Regions from separate parts of the Streptomyces sp. NPDC037126 genome, predicted to be linked through region 1. Evidence: riboswitches for the same ligand, from Rfam matches in the RefSeq annotation. Region 1 holds a riboswitch; the other holds the start of a gene.
What was found. A riboswitch is a leader RNA that binds a small molecule or an ion and turns the genes downstream of it on or off. The one in region 1 is predicted to bind S-adenosylmethionine.
Positions count from the first base shown of each region.

Region 2: linked by a shared signal. The riboswitch ahead of ACZ7FF_RS02990 (aminotransferase class V-fold PLP-dependent enzyme) and the one ahead of thrC (threonine synthase) in region 1 are both predicted to bind S-adenosylmethionine.

Region 1 covers NZ_JBVJTD010000014.1:138,693-146,073, reverse strand. The annotation lists gene ACZ7FF_RS27915 (alpha,alpha-trehalose-phosphate synthase (UDP-forming)) at 1-1,366, opposite strand, end outside; gene ACZ7FF_RS27910 (glucosyl-3-phosphoglycerate synthase) at 1,450-2,394, opposite strand; SAM riboswitch class I at 2,525-2,669, shown strand; gene thrC (threonine synthase) at 2,687-3,970, shown strand; gene ACZ7FF_RS27900 (MoaD/ThiS family protein) at 3,967-4,242, shown strand; gene ACZ7FF_RS27895 (cold-shock protein) at 4,685-4,888, shown strand; gene groL (chaperonin GroEL) at 5,188-6,810, shown strand; gene ACZ7FF_RS27885 (hypothetical protein) at 6,903-7,381, opposite strand, start outside.
Region 2 covers NZ_JBVJTD010000001.1:655,761-663,141, forward strand. The annotation lists gene trpD (anthranilate phosphoribosyltransferase) at 1-968, shown strand, start outside; SAM riboswitch class IV at 1,044-1,160, shown strand; gene ACZ7FF_RS02990 (aminotransferase class V-fold PLP-dependent enzyme) at 1,303-2,664, shown strand; gene ACZ7FF_RS02995 (Lrp/AsnC family transcriptional regulator) at 2,699-2,980, opposite strand; gene ACZ7FF_RS03000 (rhomboid family intramembrane serine protease) at 2,977-3,771, opposite strand; gene ACZ7FF_RS03005 (hypothetical protein) at 3,929-4,168, shown strand; gene ACZ7FF_RS03010 (NYN domain-containing protein) at 4,214-5,557, shown strand; gene ACZ7FF_RS03015 (C40 family peptidase) at 5,770-6,804, shown strand; gene ACZ7FF_RS03020 (C40 family peptidase) at 7,045-7,381, shown strand, end outside.

The DNA.
Region 1 (7,381 bases):
CGGTGGCCGCGGCGGCGAGCCGCTTCGACCGCTCCGCCCGCTCGGCGGCCGGCATGGTCAGCGCCGTGTGCAGGGCCTCGGCCGTCCCCCGGATGTCGTACGGGTTCACCACGATCGCGTCCTCGCCCAGCTCCTCGTACGCCCCCGCCTCCCGGGACAGCACCAGCGCGCACCCCTCGTCGGAGACGACCGGGACCTCCTTGGCGACCAGGTTCATGCCGTCCCGGATGGGGTTGACGAGTGCCACGTCGGCGAGCCGGTACGCGGCCAGCGACCGCGCGAAGTCGTCCTTCACATGCAGCACGACCGGGGTCCAGCCGGCCGTCCCGTACCGCGTGTTGATCTCCCCGGCCACCCGCTGCACCTCGGCCGTGTAGTCGCGGTAGACGGACAGGTCCTGCCGCGACGGGTAGGCGAACGCGATGTGCACCACGCGCTCGCGCCACTCGGGGTGGTCGTCGAGCAGCTGCCGGTAGGCCAGCAGCCCGCGCACGATGTTCTTGGACAGCTCGGTGCGGTCGACGCGCACGACGGTCCGGCGGCCCTCGCCGATCTCCTTCCGCAGCGCCGCCATCCGCTCGTCCACGTCCGGTTCGTGGGAGCGCTTGCGCAGGAAGTCCGCGTCCGCGCCCAGCCCGTGCACCCCGATCCGGGTGCCCGAGGGGATCCCGGGACCCAGCACCGCGTGGCAGCAGTCCGTGAACGCGTCCGCCCAGCGCCGGGTGAGGAACGCGGCCCGGTCGGCCCCGAGGATGCCGGTCAGCAGCTCGGCCGCGACGTCGTCGGGCAGCAGCCGGAAGTAGTCCGGCGGGGCCCACGGGGTGTGCGAGAAGTGGCCGATGCGCAGGTCGGGACGGAGCTGCCGGAGCATGCGCGGGGCGAGGGCCAGGTGGTAGTCCTGGATCAGCACCGCCGCGCCGTCGGCGGCCTCCTCGGCCAGCGCCTCGGCGAACGCCCGGTTGTAGGCCTCGTACGACGCCCACTGCCGGCGGAACTCCGCGTCGAAGACCGGCTCCAGCGGTGTCTGGTACAGCATGTGGTGGACGAACCAGAGCACCGAGTTGGCGATGCCGTTGTAGGCGTCGGCGTGCACGGACGCGTCGATGTCGAGCATCCGCACCCGCTGTCCGCCGGTGTCCCCGGCCGGCAGCAGCCCGCCGTCCGCCCGCCGCACGGCCTCCCGGTCGCCGTCGCCGAGCGCGGCGCACACCCACACCGCGTCGGTGTCCGGCCCGATGGCCGACAGCCCCGAGACCAGCCCGCCGCCACCCCGCTTGGCGTGCAGCGAGCCGTCGGGGCGCACCTCGTACGAAACCGGGCCGCGATTGGACGCGACCAGCACCTCTGCACCGTGCGTGGAAGCCATGGTCCTCAACCTAGCCCGGCCCGGAAACGCTCAAACGTACGGACCACCCCGGAAGGCGGCTGTATACGGCCGTACCTCCGCTTTCACGCCACCCGGCGATGCGCGTACTCCGCGATCTCCGTCATCGGCGGCCGTTCCTCGGTGTCCACCGAGTAGGTGCGCGGTTCGAAGCCGTCCTCGCCCCGCTCGAACTGGGTCAGCGAGGGGCGGATCAGATGGCCGCGGGCCAGCCGGAGCTGCGCGGTGCGGTAGATGGCGGCGGCCATCCGGCCCAGCGCCTGGCCGTCCTGGTGCCGGTGCCTGCGCACCCCGACGTCGACCTGGGCCAGCGCGTCCAGGCCGACCAGGTGCAGCGCGTCGACCAGCATGCCCAGCTCCACGCCGTAGCCGACCGGGAACGGCAGCTGCTCCAGGAGCGAGCGCCGGGCCGCGTACTCGCCGCCCAGCGGCTGCACGAACCCGGCCAGCTGCGGCCAGTGCATGTTCAGCAGCGGGCGGGCCATCAGCTCGGTGACCCGGCCGCCCTGCCCCGACGCCCCGGCGAGCGGGCGGTCGTACATGCCCTTGACCAGGTCCACCTCGGGCTCGGTGAGCAGCGGGCCGACGATCCCGGAGACGAAGTCGCAGGAGAACTCCCTCAGGTCGGCGTCGATGAAGCAGATGACGTCACCGGTGGTGACGAGCAGGGAGCGCCACAGGACCTCCCCTTTGCCCGGGACGGCCGGGATGCGCGGCAGGATGTCGTCGCGGTGGACGACCCGCGCGCCCGCGGCGGCGGCGACCTCGGAGGTCCGGTCGGTCGAACCGGAGTCGACGACGACGATCTCGTCGACCAGCGGGACCCGCTCCACGAGGTCGCGCCGGATCACCGCGACGATGTCGCCGACGGTCTCCTCCTCGTTGAGCGCGGGCAGCACGACGCTGATCTTCTGACCCGTACGCTGCTTGGCGGCGAGGAGCAGCTGCAGCGGGCGATCGGACACGGACCAGGAGCGGGTGCTCAGCCAGCGCTCGACTTCTTCCAGCACGGTCCCCGGCTCCTCACGGTTGTCTCGCGGTTCGGACGACTATCTCAACTGTCCTGGCCTTCGGTTACAGTCTTGAACAACGCCGATGACCATCGCATGTCGGGGGTCGCCCGCGTTGACAACCACATACAGCTCATCCAGAGGGGCAGAGGGAAACGGCCCGGTGAAGCCCCGGCAACCCTCCAGTCGGTACTCGTCTTTCCACAGCGAGGCTCCCGGCTAGGGAAGGTGCCAAATCCGTCTCACGGCGAGATGCGTCGTGAGGAAGATGAGGAGAAAGGGCCTCGCCTCCATGGCTGTGCAGACAGTTGCAAGCACCAGCAGTTCCACCGTCGATCTCGGGCCCGCCGCCGCTCTGAGCTGTCGCGAGTGCGGTCACCGGGTGCCGCTCGGCCCGGTTTTCGCCTGCGAGGAGTGTTTCGGCCCGCTGGAGATCGCCTACGACTTCTCCGCCTACGACGCCGAAGAACTGCGCCGGCGCATCGAGGCCGGTCCCGCGAACATCTGGCGTTACGCGCCGCTGCTGCCGGTCCCGGCGGACGTGGCCGGGAAGCCGAACCTGAACCCCGGCTGGACCAAGCTCGTCAAGGCCGACAACCTGGCGCGCGAGCTGGGCGTGACCGGCGGTCTGTACGTGAAGGACGACTCCGGCAACCCGACGCACTCCTTCAAGGACCGCGTCGTCGCGCAGGCCCTGGAAGCCGCCCGCGCCTTCGGCTTCACGACCCTCAGCTGCTCCTCCACCGGCAACCTGGCCGGTGCCGTCGGCGCCGCCGCCGCCCGCGCCGGCTTCCGCTCCTGCGTGTTCATTCCGCACGACCTGGAGCAGGGCAAGGTCGTCATGGCCGCGGTCTACGGCGGGCAACTCGTCGGCATCGAGGGCAACTACGACGACGTGAACCGCTTCTGCTCCGAGCTGATCGGCGACCCGGCCGGCGAGGGCTGGGGCTTCGTCAACGTCAACCTGCGCCCGTACTACGCGGAGGGCTCCAAGACCCTCGCGTACGAGATCTGCGAGCAGCTCGGCTGGCGGCTGCCGGACCAGATCGTGATCCCGATCGCCTCCGGCTCCCAGCTCACGAAGATCGACAAGGGTCTGAAGGAGCTGATCGAGCTCGGGCTGGTCGAGGACAGGCCGTACAAGATCTTCGGTGCGCAGGCCGAGGGCTGCTCGCCGGTGTCGACGGCCTTCAAGGCCGGGCACGACGTGGTCCGCCCGCAGAAGCCGAACACCATCGCCAAGTCGCTGGCCATCGGCAACCCGGCCGACGGCCCCTACGTCCTGGACATCGCCCGCCGCACCGGCGGCGCCGTGGAGGACGTGACGGACGCGGAGGTCGTCGACGCCATCAAGCTGCTGGCCCGCACCGAGGGCATCTTCGCGGAGACGGCGGGCGGTGTGACCGTCGGCGTCACCCGCAAGCTGATCGAGGCCGGCGTGCTGGACCCGGCGAAGACCACGGTCGTGCTGAACACCGGCGACGGCCTGAAGACCCTCGACGCGGTGGCCGGCACCGGCCTCAGCGCCACCATCCGCCCGACCCTGGACTCCTTCCGAGAGGCTGGCCTCGCATGAGCGTGACCGTTCGCATCCCCACCATCCTGCGCACCTACACCGGCGGCAAGGCCGAGGTCTTGGCCGAGGGGGCGACCCTCTCCGAGGTCATCGAGGACCTGGAGAAGAACCACACCGGCATCGCCGCCCGGGTGCTGGACGACCAGGGCAAGCTGCGCCGGTTCGTCAACGTCTACGTCAACGACGACGACGTGCGCTTCGAGCAGGGCCTGGGGACCGCGACCCCGGACGGCGCCGGCGTCTCCATCATCCCGGCCGTCGCCGGCGGCTGACCGAATGACTGAACATTACCCTCGGTAACAGTGATTACCGAATGTTCATCCGATTGCCCCCTCCGTGAGAGAAGCGGAGGGGGCAATTCTGCGTGATTGAGCGCGGTACAGTTGGGGAACGCGCTCCCGGAGTGCCAACCGGAAGCCCTTGATTCATGCCGCACACCCGATAAGAAGTAGCCAAAGTGCACGGGTCTTATGCGGCTTTTGTGGCTTTTATGGGGCCCGACTTGCCCTGAATTCGGGTGAATTCTCGCCACATTCCGGGCCCGGCTCGTCCAGAATTCTCGTCCGATTGACCTGTTGCAGACGGCAGTTGGACAGATACATTCAGCCGCGGTCGACGCGTTCCGGCGCACGCCCCCGTCCCATGGGGGGTGAGGTCTGACCCGGGTCCGCGAAGTGCGGATCTGTGCAAGGGCCAGTAATAGGGGAGTTAGGCATGGCTCAGGGCACCGTCAAGTGGTTCAACGCGGAGAAGGGGTACGGCTTCATCGCGGTCGACGGTGGTGCGGACGTATTCGTCCACTACAGCGCCATTCAGATGGACGGCTACCGCACCCTGGAAGAGGGCCAGCGGGTGGAGTTCGAGATCTCGCAGGGCCAGAAAGGCCCGCAGGCCGACATGGTTCGCCTCAGCGCCTGAACGTTTCTTGTACGAAGGGCCCGCACCTCGCACAGGGTGCGGGCCCTTCGCCGTGCCCGTGGGCGCCGTGTTCGCGGGCGGCTGACGGGGGCGGCCGTACCCCCGAGGCGCTTGCACTCGACCATGCCGAGTGCTAATCATTGGCGTTAGCACTCTGAAGGTGAGAGTGACAAAGAAGGACCGGGTCGGTGAGGTCCGCAGGCCATGTGGGGCAAGGAACCACAGGCCGGCGAACCGTCCGTCGCGGGCGCGGGCGCGGTCCGAAGGAATCACCCCCAGTCCTGGAGGGACCACTTCACATGGCCAAGATCATCGCGTTCGACGAGGAGGCGCGGCGCGGCCTCGAGCGCGGCATGAACCAGCTCGCGGACGCCGTCAAGGTGACGCTCGGCCCCAAGGGCCGCAACGTCGTCCTCGAGAAGAAGTGGGGCGCCCCCACGATCACCAACGATGGTGTCTCCATCGCCAAGGAGATCGAGCTCGAGGACCCGTACGAGAAGATCGGCGCCGAGCTGGTCAAGGAAGTCGCCAAGAAGACGGACGACGTCGCCGGTGACGGTACGACCACCGCGACCGTTCTCGCCCAGGCCCTGGTCAAGGAAGGCCTGCGCAACGTCGCCGCCGGTGCCAACCCGATGGCCCTGAAGCGCGGTATCGAGAAGGCCGTCGAGGCCGTCTCCGCCGCCCTGCTGGAGCAGGCGAAGGACGTCGAGACCAAGGAGCAGATCGCCTCCACCGCGTCCATCTCCGCCGCCGACACCCAGATCGGCGAGCTCATCGCCGAGGCGATGGACAAGGTCGGCAAGGAAGGCGTCATCACCGTCGAGGAGAGCAACACCTTCGGCCTGGAGCTCGAGCTCACCGAGGGCATGCGCTTCGACAAGGGCTACATCTCCGCCTACTTCGCGACCGACATGGAGCGCATGGAGGCGTCGCTCGAGGACCCGTACATCCTCATCGCGAACTCCAAGATCGGCTCCGTCAAGGACCTGCTCCCGCTCCTGGAGAAGGTCATGCAGTCGGGCAAGCCGCTGCTGATCATCGCCGAGGACGTCGAGGGCGAGGCCCTGTCGACGCTGGTCGTCAACAAGATCCGCGGCACCTTCAAGTCCGTCGCCGTCAAGGCCCCGGGCTTCGGTGACCGCCGCAAGGCCATGCTCGGCGACATCGCCATCCTCACGGGCGGCGAGGTCATCTCCGAGGAGGTCGGCCTCAAGCTGGAGAACGCGACCCTGGACCTCCTGGGCCGCGCCCGCAAGGTCGTCATCACCAAGGACGAGACCACCATCGTCGACGGTGCCGGCTCCTCGGACCAGGTCAACGGCCGGGTCAACCAGATCCGCGCCGAGATCGAGAACAGCGACTCGGACTACGACCGCGAGAAGCTGCAGGAGCGCCTGGCGAAGCTCGCCGGCGGTGTCGCGGTCATCAAGGCCGGTGCCGCCACCGAGGTGGAGCTCAAGGAGCGCAAGCACCGCATCGAGGACGCCGTCCGCAACGCGAAGGCCGCCGTCGAGGAGGGCATCGTCGCCGGTGGTGGCGTGGCCCTGCTGCAGGCCTCCTCGGTCTTCGAGAAGCTGGACCTCGACGGTGACGAGGCGACCGGCGCCAACGCCGTGAAGCTCGCGCTGGAGGCCCCGCTGAAGCAGATCGCCGTCAACGGTGGTCTCGAGGGTGGCGTCGTCGTGGAGAAGGTGCGCAACCTGGCCGTCGGCCACGGTCTGAACGCCGCCACGGGCGAGTACGTCGACATGATCGCCGAGGGCATCATCGACCCGGCGAAGGTGACCCGTTCCGCTCTGCAGAACGCCGCCTCCATCGCCGCGCTGTTCCTCACCACCGAGGCCGTCATCGCCGACAAGCCGGAGAAGGCCGCCGCGCCGGCCGGCGGCGGCATGCCGGGCGGTGACATGGACTTCTGATCGACCTGAGGGTTGATCGCCTGTCCTGTGGACCGAGGGCGGTACGTCCAGCTTCCGGCTGGGGGTACCGCCCTCGGGCTTTCGCGGTGGGTTCAGTCGGCGTAGTCCTTTGTCCTTTCCGGTCGTTTGAGGGACATCGCAGCGCGGATCCCGGCTGCGTGGACCTGGACCGCTGAAGGGGGCAGGGGCGCGTGGGAGCGCGTCGGCGCGTGTTCGCCCCGGCAGCCGCCGCACACGCCCCGTGGCAGTGCCTCCGGCCGCCCCGGCACCCCGCATTCCGAGCACTCCAGGACCCGGCGGGACACCGGACGCGGGACCGGTTCCGGCGGCAGCTTGTCGGTCAGACGGCGGCGGACCAGGGCGGCCGGGTGGTGGACCGGCGCCGGTAACCCGTCGGTCAGGGCGCGCAGTACGGCCTCGTCGGTGGCCCCGCGCGCGAACCACTCCGTGAGCAGCGGGGCGAGAGCGGCGCAGTCGGCGGCGGAGAGGGACAGGACGGGGGCCGTGCGGCCGAGGGCGGCGAGGAGGACGTGGGCGCGGGAGCGGGTGGGGCCGGGCCGTTCGGGCGGGT
Region 2 (7,381 bases), on a different contig from region 1:
ACGAGACCGCCTGGGCGATGGACCTGATCATGCGCGGCGAGGCGACGGACGCCCAGATCGCCGGCTTCATGGTGGCCCTGCGGGCCAAGGGCGAGACGGTCGAGGAGATCTCCGGCCTCGTCCGCACGATGTACGAGCACGCGAACGTCATCGAGGTGCCGGGTCCCGCCGTCGACATCGTGGGCACCGGCGGTGACGGCGCCAAGACGGTGAACATCTCCACCATGTCCTCGATCGTGGTCGCGGGCACGGGCGTGAGGGTCGTCAAGCACGGCAACCGGGCCGCCTCCTCCGCCTCCGGGTCCTCCGACGTCCTGGAGAAGCTCGGGATCAACCTGAACCTGACGCCGAAGCGGGTCGCCGAGGTCGCCGAGGAGGCCGGCATCACCATCTGCTTCGCGGTGAAGTTCCACCCGTCACTGCGTCATGTCGCCGCGGCACGCGGCCAGTTGGGCATCCGGACGACCTTCAACGTGCTCGGTCCGCTGACCAACCCGGCCCGGGTGCGCGCCCAGGCGGTGGGCGTCGCCGACCCGCGGATGGCGCCCATCGTGGCCGGCGTCCTCGCCGGGCGCGGCAACTCCGCGCTGGTCTTCCGGGGCGACGACGGCCTGGACGAGCTGACGACCACGTCCACCTCCCGGGTCTGGGTGGTCCGGGACGGCAAGGTGGCCGAGGAGTCCTTCGACCCGCGCGACGCCGGGATCGAGCTGGTCCCCGTGGAGGCCCTGCGCGGCGGCGACCCGGCGTTCAACGCCGAGGTCGCCCGGCGCGTGCTGGACGGCGAGCCGGGACCCGTCCGGGACGCCGTGCTGCTGAACTCGGCGGCGGCTCTGGTCGCCCTCGCGCCGGGCGACGCGTCCCTGACGGAGCAGCTGCGCGCCGGGATGGAGAAGGCCGCGGAGTCCATCGACTCCGGCGAGGCGAAGCGGGCGCTGGAGCGCTGGGTGGCCGCCAGCAACGCCTGAGGGTCCCCGGTCGGCGTCCCGCGATCCGGACTCGGGTTGCGGGACGCCGATCACTTCGCGTACGTTCCCGTACCAGGTCATGAGTGACAGTCATGAGGCCCCGGCCGACTGTCCGGCAACCCTCCGTCCGTGGCGGGGTGCCCCGGGTGAGGACCAGGTCGTGGGCAACGAGGTCCGCGGCAAGCGCGGACCCCTCGAGAAACCAGGGGTCCTGGTCGTCGAGGAGCCTTCCGTGAGCAAGCGAATGCGATAGGGCCGCCGAGCCCCGCCTCCGCACACCCATCTTCTCTTCCTTCCGTACGCCCTGCGCCGTACGTCCTCACGGGAGTTCCCCATGTCTGTCCTCACCGCTGCCGCCGACCAGTCCGTTTGTGCCCCGCTTTCCGTTCTGGGCGCAGATGTCACCGTCCCACTCGTCACCGGTGGCGAGGTCGCCTACGCGGCCCTCGACTACGCCGCCAGCGCCCCCGCCCTCCAGCGTGTCTGGGACGACGTGGCGGCCTACGCCCCCTACTACGGCAGCGTCCACCGCGGGGCCGGCTACCTGTCCCAGCTCTCCACCGACCTGTTCGAGAACGCCCGCAGGACGGTCGCCGCGTTCCTCGGCTGCCGCGAGGGCGACCAGGTGGTCTTCACCCGGTCGACGACCGACTCCCTGAACCTCCTGGCCTGCGCCCTGCCCGCCGGCTGCCAGGTCTTCGTCTTCGAGACCGAGCACCACGCCTCGCTGCTGCCCTGGCAGGACGCCGAGGTCACCTACCTCGACGCCCCGCGCACCCCGCAGCAGGCCGTGACGACGCTGGAACGGGCCCTCGCCGACCGCGCCCCGCACGGACCGGCCCTGGTCTGCGTCACCGGTGCCTCGAACGTCACCGGGGAGCTGTGGCCGGTCCGCGAGCTGGCCGCCGCCGCGCACGCCCACGGCGCCCGGATCGTCCTGGACGCCGCCCAGCTGGCCCCGCACCACCCGGTGGACATCCGTGAGCTGGACGTGGACTGGGTCGCCTTCTCCGGGCACAAGCTGTACGCGCCCTTCGGCTCCGGTGTCCTGGCCGGCCGCGCCGACTGGCTGCGGGTGGCCGAGCCGTACCTCGCGGGCGGCGGCGCCAGCCGCAAGGTCACCCGGCGCGAGGACGGCGGGGTGGACGTGGAGTGGCACGAGGGCGCGGCCCGGCACGAGGCGGGCTCCCCGAACGTCATCGGCGCCTACTCCATCGCCTCCGCCTGCAAGGCGCTCACCGAGGCGGGCTGGGACACCCTCGTCGCCCGCGAGCGGCACCTGATCGACACCGTCCGCGAGGGGCTCGCCGGGGTGCCCGAGGTCAGGTTCCTCTCCCTCTTCGGCGACGACGCCCCGCGCGTCGGGGTCATCTCCTTCGTCGTCGAGGGCTGGAACAGCTCCCACTTCGCCGCCGCCCTCTCCGCCGAGTACGGCATCGGCGTGCGCGACGGCCTCTTCTGCGCCCACCCCCTCGTGCGCACCCTGCTGGGCACGGACCCGAGGACCCAGGGGGAGTGCGGCGCCCCCGAGGCTGCGCCCGGCGAGAAGGCCCTCAACGCCATCCGCGTGAGCTTCGGGGCGGGCACGCCGGACGAGCACGTGCGCCGCTTCGTGGACGCCGTGAAGGAACTGGTGACCGAGGGCGCGAAGTGGACGTATCGCACGGAGGACGGGCGCTGCGTGCCCGCGGTGTGAGGCCGGGGCGTCCGGTGGGGCGGCCTTCAGGCGGTCAGGAGTCCAGCCCGATCGCGAAGGCCGCCTCCATGTCGTGCTGGGAGTAGGTGCGGAACGCGACGTGCGTGTCGGTGGCCTCGACCCCCGGGATCTTGCTGATCCGACCCGGGATCACCTCGGCGAGGTCCTCGTGCTGCCGCACCCTGACCATCGCGATCAGGTCGTACGTACCGGTGACGGAGAAGACCTCGGTGACCGACTCCAGCGAAGCGATCTGCTCCGCGATCTCGGGGATCCGGTCCACGCTGGTCTTGATCAGGACGATCGCGGTGATCACGGCTGGTTCTCTCCCTCGGGGGCCTGAGCAGGGGCGGCTTTCACTCTAGTCGCCCGCCCGTCCCCCACCACCGCTCGTCCGGGGCCGTCCTTCGGGCCCTTCCTCGTCCCGTAGCGCGCCCACGCGTAGCCGAAGCCGAGAGCGAAGCCGACCAGGTGCGCGAGGTAGGCCACCCCGGGCCCCTGGGCGGAGCGCCCGGCCGCCAGCCACTGCAGCGCCGCCCAGAAGGGCAGCACGACCCATGCCGGGAACCGCAGCGGCAGGAAGAACAGGAACGGCAGAAGACTGGTGACGCGGGCGCGGGGGAACAGGTAGAGGAACGCTCCGAGAACCGCCGAGATCGCCCCGGACGCGCCCACCAGCGACTGCTCCGAGGTGGCGTTGGCGACCGCGTAGCCCAGGAGGGCCAGATAACCGCAGCCGACGTAGAAGAGAGTGAACTCCACCCGGCCCATCCGCTCCTCGGTCATCACACCGAAGACGAGGAGGAAGAGCATGTTGCCCAGCAGGTGCACCCAGCTGCCGTGCACGAACAGGGCCGTGACCGGGGTGAGTGCCTGCTGCGCGGGGCGGCCGAACAGCTCGGCCGGGACCACGCCCCAGCGGCGGAAGTACGCCCGCTGCGCGGCGAGCAGGGCGTCCCCGGAGCCGTACCCGGGGGTGAGCCCGGAGGCCGGGCCCAGGACGAAGATCAGGAAGCACAGGGCGATGAGGGCGTACGTCGTCGGCGCCGAGGTGCCCCTGAGTGCCCTGAGGGTCCTGCCGGCCGCCGTGCTCCAGTCGCTGATCATGAACACAGAGCATGACGTAAGGGGACGCAAGCTGACAGACCGCCTCGCCGCCGTGGACGGGCGGGCGGCGAGTACCTGCCAGGCCGTAGGGTTACGAGCCACACGCGCCGGCCCCCGGCCCGGCCCGACGACGAGACGAAGGAAGCGGACAGCCACGATGACGGTTCCCCTGCCGACCGCCACGACCCGGTGGCGCTGCACCCTGTGCGGCAACCTCACCCGGTTCGACGTCACCCGTTCGTCCAAGGTCGTCGAGTACGTGCATCTCGATCTCGCCGGTGAGCCGAGCGTGGAGGAGCGCGAGGTGGTCAGTGAGACCATCGAGTCGGTGCGCTGCCGCTGGTGCAACGCGGTGGACCAGGTGGAACTCGTGGACAGGCCGGGCGCCGGCTCCTGAGCGGAGCGGCCCGGAGAGGTTTTCTTCGGTATTGGGGTGTGACGGATGGTGGAGACCGCAGGCGGGGGGCCGGGCGACGGCACCGCTGAGGTGCTTGACCGTCCGCTGCCCGACGGAGTGCGGCGCAGGGCCGTGCAGATCGTCTCGGACGGCTTCGGCGGGCTGACGATGGGCGAACTGCCCGCGCAGCTCCGGCAGTACGCCCGGTTCACCCCGAATCGCCGGGCCAAGTTCGCCGGGAACGCGATGGCGGCGGCGCTGGAGACCGACGCGCTGTTCCGGCAGCGGATCGGGGAGAAGTTCAGAGAGGCGCAGCCGGAACTCGCCGGCGCCCTCGACTCCGGCTCGCCGCCCCCGGCCGCGGACCCGCTCGACGTGGCGGCCGCGGCCTACGTACTGCGTCCGGCGGGCTGGGTGAAGCTGGTCACCGCGGCGGGCGAGGAGGCCCAGCGCGCCGACGCCGAGCGGGCGGACGAGGAGAGCCGGGCCGAACTGGACCGGCTGCGTGCCGAGCTGGCCCAGGCCCGTGAGCACACCCGGGCCGAGACCGAACGGCTGCGCACGGAGCTGGAGTCGGCGAAGAGGGACGCCGAATCGCTGCACCGGAAACTGCGCGCCGCCCTCAGCGACGTGAAGCGGGGCGAGGCCGCGCTGCGCAAGGCGCAGGGCGAGACCGACGCCGTGCGCGCCGAGGCGCAGGCCCAGGTGTCGGCCGCCGAGAGCGAGTCCCGCCGGCTCAAGGCCCGCCTCGGCGAGGCCGAGGCGGGCCTTGAGGCCACCCGCCGGGCGGCCCGTGAGGGCCGCAGCGTGGAGGACATGCGGGTGCGGCTGCTGCTCGACACCCTGCTGGAGGCGACCCAGGGCCTGCGCCGGGAACTGGCCCTGCCGCCGGTGTCCGTGCGCCCGGCCGAGACGGTCGACGCGGTGGAGCCGGGACGGATGACGCCAAAGGACATCGCGGCGCGCGCCCTGTCCGAGCACGACCCCGCGATCCTCGACCAGCTCCTCGCCCTGCCCCAGGCGCATCTGGTGGTCGACGGCTACAACGTCACCAAGACCGGCTATCCGCAGATGCCGCTGGAGAAGCAGCGGCTGAGGCTGCTCGGTCAGCTCTCCGCGCTCGCCGCGCAGACCGGCGCCGAGGTCACCTGTGTCTTCGACGGCGCCGAACTGGCCGCGCCGGTGCTCCTGGCGCCGCCGCGCGGGGTGCGGGTGCTGTTCTCCAAGCCGGGCGTCACGGCCGACGAGCTGATCCGCCAGCTCGTGCGCGCGGAGCCACCGGGCCGTCCGGTCATCGTCGCCTCGACCGACCGCGAGGTGGCCGACGGCGTCGCCAGGGCGGGTGCCCGTCCCGTGGCCTCTGCGGTACTTCTGAAGCGACTGTCCTGAAGGCCCAACGGACGTACGCAATGCCCGAATTGGGTTGATCGTCGAACCACTTAGTGTCAAGCGCGCCTCACTGCATGTGAGTTCTGTGCAAAGAATGCATTGCGGGGCGGGATTTTTTGGTGTGAGGATTTGAACTGATCACAAGTGGGTCACTAGGGTCTGGGCTCGAACCTCCGAACGGGTGATCACTCACAAGAAGGAGTTCGTCCTCCGTGGCGTCCCATCGTCGACCCAAGCAGCAGAGTCGCGCTCGCGTGACCGTGCTGACCACCGCAGCCGCCGCTGCCGTCGTGCTGAGCGCGAACGCCGCCAACGCCGCGCCGAGTCAGAAGCTCAGCAAGGACCAGGTCAAGGCCAAGGTCGACGAGCTCTACCAGCAGGCCGAGCAGGCCACCGAGAAGTTCGACGGGGCCAAGGAGAAGCAGCAGAAGCTGCAGAAGGAAATCTCCACGATCCAGGACAACGTCGCCCGGGGTCAGGAAGACCTCAACAAGCTGCGCGACGGCCTGGGTTCGCTGGCCACGGCCCAGTACCGCTCCGGCGGTATCGACCCCTCGGTCCAGCTCTTCCTCTCCTCGAACCCGGACGACTTCCTCGACAAGGCGTCCACGCTGGACCAGTTGAGCGGCCAGCAGGTCGACGCGCTCCGGAAGATCCAGGACAAACAGCGCGAACTCGCCCAGGAGCGGGCGGAGGCCACCGAGAAGCTCAAGGACCTCTCCGCCACCCGCACCGAACTGGGCAACCAGAAGAAGGCGGTCCAGGACAAGCTCGCCTCGGCGCAGAAGCTGCTCAACAGCCTGACCGCCAAGGAGAAGGCGGAGCTGGCCGCGCAGCAGCAGCGCGCCGACCGCTCCTCCAGCCAGCGCGTGAACCTCGGCGACACCCCGCCCGGATCCGGCCGTGCCGCGGCCGCCTTCGCCGCCGCCCAGGGCCAGCTCGGCAAGCCGTACGTGTACGGCGCCACCGGCCCCTCCTCGTTCGACTGCTCGGGCCTGACCTCCTACGCCTACGCGGCGGCCGGTGTCTCCATCCCGCGCACCTCCGAGGCGCAGGCCACCATAGGCACCCGCATCTACAGCCAGAGCGACCTCAAGGTCGGCGACCTGGTCTTCTTCTACGGCGACATCCACCACGTCGGCCTGTACGCCGGCAACGGCCAGGTGCTGCACGCCCCGCACACCGGCGCCGTGGTCCGCTATGAGGCGATGTCCGACATGCCCTTCCAGTTCGGCGTGCGGGTCTGAGACCCGCGGACGACCGCACGGTGGCGCCCGAACGGGCGAATCACCGGGACACGAACTGACCCCACGCCCCGCCGGTGACCTGCGTCAGCGGCGGGGCGTCACCTTCTGTTGCCGCCGACGCCTTTGGTCGGGGCCCTTCCGCACGGCTACTGTCTGCCGCGTTTCCCTGGCGCCGGGGCCTCCCCGTCCCCGGGCGCCGGGGACGTCATCTGTCAGCCAGCGGAAGGGGTACGGCAACCCGTGGGGTCCCATCGCCGCCTTGCACCGTCCGGATTCGACCGGGGCGCCGCCGCCCTGTGCCTGCTGTCGGCCACGGCCGCGGCGCTCGCCGCCGCACCGGCGCAGGCCTCGCCGCACGCGAACACCCGCGCCGAGGTCGACCGGCTCTACCAGGAGGCCGAGCAGGCGACGCAGGCCTTCGACCGGGCCGAGGAGCGCGTGAACACGCTGCGCCGGGAGGTCCGGGACGCCCAGGACCACATCGCCCGCCGGCAGCAGGCCGTCAACTCCCTGCGCGAGCAGCTCGGTTCACTGGCCGGCGCCCAGTACCGCGCGGGCGGCATCGACCCGGCCGTCG